DNA from 2 places in the Methylosinus sp. DMC45 genome. Region 2 is predicted to be linked to the other one. Evidence: predicted binding sites of a transcription regulator. Region 2 holds the regulator's gene; the other holds the start of a gene.
What was found. Region 2 encodes LexA, which represses DNA repair genes until DNA is damaged. Its sites were predicted from a motif close to TGTTCNNNNTGTGTTCNG; they were not measured.
Positions count from the first base shown of each region.

Region 1: ACT53T_RS16505 (ImuA family protein) is a predicted target of LexA. The motif match lies at 1,074-1,091, and genes of this name have one in related genera.

Region 1 is NZ_JBQUZK010000051.1:46,933-49,394, forward strand. It holds partial or broken gene ACT53T_RS16500 (Y-family DNA polymerase) at 1-370, opposite strand, end outside; gene ACT53T_RS16505 (ImuA family protein) at 285-1,037, opposite strand; gene ACT53T_RS16510 (ATP-dependent helicase) at 1,283-2,462, shown strand, end outside.
Region 2 is NZ_JBQUZK010000038.1:41,351-43,812, reverse strand. It holds gene ACT53T_RS10895 (hypothetical protein) at 1-488, opposite strand, end outside; gene lexA (transcriptional repressor LexA) at 674-1,378, shown strand; gene ACT53T_RS10885 (AsmA family protein) at 1,618-2,462, shown strand, end outside.

The sequences.
Region 1 (2,462 bases), on a different contig from region 2:
CCTCGCCGCCGTGAAGATGATCGGCTCCGGTGGAGTCGATCACGATGCCTTCCGGGGGATCGGCCGCGACGATCGGCGCATAGCGTCGGAGCGCCCATAGCGCGAGACGGTCGAGGCCCTGTTCGTCGGACGCGGGATCGTGATCTCGAACGACGAGACCCTGCACGAGAATCCGCGCCTTGGCGGCGGGCATTCCGACGCGCGCGCCCGCAGCTATGGCCGCCGCGTCCGCAGCCCGGACCACCTGCCTCCTCCCGTCGTGTCCGATCAGGACGAGCGGCGTTTCAGCCGGCGGCGCCGCGTCGCCGGCCTGCCGTCGAAGCCGGTCCGTGGGCCAGCTCGGCAGGAACAGCGAGACGACCCGAACCATCACACGCCTCCACTTCGAAATCCGCGCTTTCACCGGCGCGGACGCGGATCAGCTTTAGGAGCCAACGATGGCGGCCGACGCCGGGGACCGGCAGAGCCGCCGAGGGCATGACCGAGACGCGCCACCTGGTCGCCGCCGCGGTCGGCTGACCAAAGTCGACGGCTTCGGATTGCCGGCGCCAGCGCCGCAAGGCGAGACCGATCGAGCCGCTTCCCTCGGCGCAGAGCTGGAGACGCCGGGACGCCGTCATGTCGAGCCGCGCGACTTCTCCGACGACCGCGCCGAGGCCGCCGTGCCGCAAGCCTTCCTCGACACATGCGAGCACGGTCTTGTCGTTGCCGGCCTCGACATAGATCACGCGATCGGGCGCCAAGCCCGCCTGCGCCAGCGCCGGGGCGAAGAGGTCGGATCGCGTAATGACCCAGAGAACCTTGCCTTTGGTGCGGGTCGCGATCCCGGCGGCGAACAGCGCCGCGGCCGCGCCGTCAACGGCGCCGTTGCCGCCGCCGGCGATCTCATGGAGCGCTCCGAGGGAGAGACCGCCGCCCGGAAGACGCGCGTCGATGTCGGCGATTCCAAACGGAAGGACCGATTTGACGCGCCGGGCTCGGCCTTCGATCTTCTCGATCTGCGCGCGCAACGACTCTATGGCGGGCTGGTGCCGCAATCGCCTTCTCGACCTCTGGGTGTGGGCTCAATGTCATGTTCCCTAAATGTTCTCTTCTTCGAGGTCGGGAGTCAAGAGGAGGGGCTTGCGGATATTTCTCTGCACTGAAGGCCACGAGAACGCTTCGTGGCTCCTCACGGAAGTTCGAAGGGCCGCCAGCTTCGATTTTCGAGATACGCCGCCATTGCGAACAAAACAAGAATTATGGTTCAGTCCACTGGCCCGCTCACCTTGCCGATTCGCCCATGACCGCTGTCGTCTATCTCGAAAAGCTCAACGCCGAACAGCGCCGCGCCGTCGAGCACGGCCTTGCTGACGGCCTGTCGGCCTCCGCTGGCGGTCCGCTGCTCATCATCGCGGGCGCCGGCTCCGGCAAGACGAACACACTCGCCCATCGGGTCGCGCATCTCATCGTCCGAGGCGCCGATCCGCAGCGCATGTTGCTGATGACCTTTTCCCGCCGCGCCGCCGCCGAGATGGCGCGTCGGGTCGAGCGCATCTGCGCCGAGGCGCTGGGCGCCACAGGCGGCGGCGATGTCCTCGCCTGGGCCGGCACGTTTCACGCGATCGGCGCGAGGCTGCTGCGCGAATATGCCGGCGCCATCGGGCTCGATCCCGCCTTCACCATCCATGATCGCGAAGACTCCGCCGATCTGATGAATCTGATCCGCCACGAGCTCGGCTTCTCCAAGACCGAGAGCCGCTTCCCCACCAAGGGCACGTGTCTTTCGATCTACTCCCGCGCCGTGAACGCCGAAATCCCGCTCGAGCAGGCGCTGCTCGGCGCGTTCCCTTGGTGCGCCCGCTGGCATGACGAGCTGCGTCGCTTATTCGCCGCCTATGTCGAGGCGAAGCAGGTGCAGAATGTGCTCGATTACGATGATCTCCTGCTCTATTGGGCGCAGATGATGCAGGACGAAGCCCTCGCAGAGGAGATCGGCGGCCGCTTCGATCACATTCTCGTCGACGAATATCAGGACACCAATCGCCTCCAGGCCTCCATCCTGCTCGCCTTGAAGCCGAAGGGCCAGGGGCTCACCGTCGTCGGCGACGATGCGCAATCCATCTACTCCTTCCGCGCCGCCACTGTGCGCAACATTCTAGAATTTCCGAAGAGCTTCACGCCGCCGGCGGAAATCGTCACGCTCGACCGCAATTATCGCTCGACCGAGCCGATCCTCGCCGCGGCCAACGCAGTGATCTCGCTCGCTGCCGAGCGCTACGCCAAGAACCTCTGGACAGAGCGCCGCTCCTCGGAGCGCCCGCAGCTCGTCACCGTGCGCGATGAGAGCGATCAGGCGCGTTTCATCGCCGAGCGCGTGCTGGAGGCGCGCGAAGCCGGCATGACGCTGAAGCAGCAGGCGGCGCTGTTCCGCGCCTCGCATCACAGCGCCATGTTGGAGCTGGAGCTCGCGCGCCGCAACA
Region 2 (2,462 bases):
CAAGCAGTAGGCAATTCAAAAGCAAGAGATTTTCCAGCTTCCATTAAATCTTTTTCCGCGTCTGGCGCTTTTTGTGATATCGAAATTGGAAAAATGCATTTCCCATTGAATATTAGTTTATCAATATCGTAGCCTTCTTTTGGCGTGGCTATGTATATTGGCAAAACACCGAGGTCGGCCATAAATGCGGTAATGAAGTCTTTTTTCTTATTTATTATTTGATTGGAGGCGTATTCGTCTGGAAGTTCATTTTTATCAATTATTTTCTTGATTACTTCTTCGATGCATTCAAGTAGTTGATTCGCAAGAGACGATGACGACTTAAAATGATGCATGTAAAAACTTTGGCTGTACAATTGAATTATCTTTGTCTGCGCGGCGAATAGCACAAGTAAGGTATTTGAATGGTTCTCTATTCCTTGGAGGCTATCAAGATTGTCGATTGTTTTCACAGACTCGACTATCCACGGCGCAGAAATACGAATCAAGGCAACAACTCCTTTTGCACGAAAGCGCCCTCAGGGTATCGTGGCTACATTCGCCGTTCAAGCGCTCCCTTGCGGAACGCACCGAGAACGCCTATCCTCCCGTTCATGATTTGTTTATGAACCCGCGGCATCATGCTCGGGTTCGGACGTGGCGCGACGCGGGCAGGCGGCGCCGGGGGGCTTCCATGCTGACCAAGAAACAGAGCGATCTGCTGCGCTTCATCCATGAGCGCCTGAAGGAGACCGGCGTGCCGCCCTCCTTCGACGAGATGAAGGACGCGCTCGATCTGCGCTCCAAATCCGGCATTCACAGGCTCATTCTCGCGCTCGAGGAGCGCGGATTCATTCGCCGCCTGCCCAATCGCGCCCGCGCGCTCGAGGTGCTGCGCCTCCCCGAATCGGCGACGCCCCGCGTCGCCGCGCGCGGCGGCAAATTCTCGCCCTCGGTCATAGAGGGCGCGCTCGGCCGCGTGCGGCCCGTCCCCGCCGGCGAGCCTGAGTCCGATCAGCAGGTGGCGATTCCGGTCATGGGCCGCATCGCCGCCGGCACGCCCATTTCCGCTCTGCAGAATCGCAGCCACACCATCAGCCTGTCGCCGGATATGCTCGGCGGCGGCGAGCATTTCGCGCTCGAGGTGCGCGGCGATTCGATGATCGAGGCCGGCATTCTCGACGGCGACGTCGTCGTGGTGAAGAAGCAGGACAGCGCCGACACCGGCGATATCGTCGTCGCCCTCATCGACGAGGAGGAGGCGACATTGAAGCGCCTGCGCAAGCGCGGCGCCTCCATAGCGCTGGAGGCCGCCAATCCGGCCTATGAGACGCGCATTTTCGGGCCGGATCGCGTCCGCATCCAGGGGCGTCTGGTCAGCCTTCTGCGCAAATACTGAGAGCCGCGCGCCGCCACGATCTCGCCGCCCTTTGCCGCCATGGTCCGGCCTCGCGCGCTTTTGGCGCGCGGGCCTTTTCGCGTAGCGGCCGAGCGATTAAGGCATGTTGTTTCGTGTCGCGCCTTCGCCGAGGGCGCGCGCTGCGTCGCCAGCGGCCCGCGGCCGCCCCGCTTTTTTTCATGGACGATGGAATGTCGCACTCGACTGGCCCGATGCGCGAAATCGAAGGATCGAAGCCCTTGGGCCAAAGCCGCCGCCTGTCTCTCCCGCGCCTGCCGCGCCGCTGGCTGATCGCTCTTTGCGCCGTCGCCGCAGTGGCGCTCGGCGCGGCCCTCGCGCCCTGGACCTTCTCGACCAATGCGCTGCTCGAGGAGATTTCCGGCCAGCTCAACGCCTCCTCTGGCCTGTTCATCGCCGCCAAGGGCCGCTCGACCTTCTCGCTGCTGCCGCGCCCGCACATCACCATAGACAGCATCGCCTTCGCCGATCCCACCGCGGCGCTGACCATCGAGGCGGACAGGCTGCACGGCAATGTGCTGCTGCTGCCGCTGCTCGCCGGCCGTTTGGAAATCGCCGATATCGAGCTCATCCGCCCGTCGATAGAGGTCGATCTCGATCGCAAGCCGATGAGCACGGCCGGCGCCGCCGTGCGCGCCGCGGCGGCGCGGCCCTCGACGCCAGCGGCCGAGAAGGCCGATCGCGCCCGGCTCGGCGGCGTCTCCATCGTCTCCGGCGTGGCGAGGCTCAAATATTCGGGCGGCGAGGAGACGCTGCAGGACATCGACGCGACGCTCGACTGGCGCACCGTCGGCTCGCCGGCGACGCTCGACGCCGCTTTCTCCTGGGGCGGCGAGCGGCCGCGCGCCATGCTCTGGGTGCTGAAGCCCGGCGCGCTGCTGCGCGGCGAGCAGACGCCGGTTACGGTGCGGCTCGATTCGGACAGCGTGCGGCTGGAGGCGGAGGGCTTCGGCCAGCTCGGCGCCAAACCGCGCTATATGGGGCGGATCACCGCCTCCTCGCCCTCGCTGCGCCATGCGCTCGGCCTCGCCAAGGTGAGCGCGCCGCTGCCCGGCCCGTTCGAGAA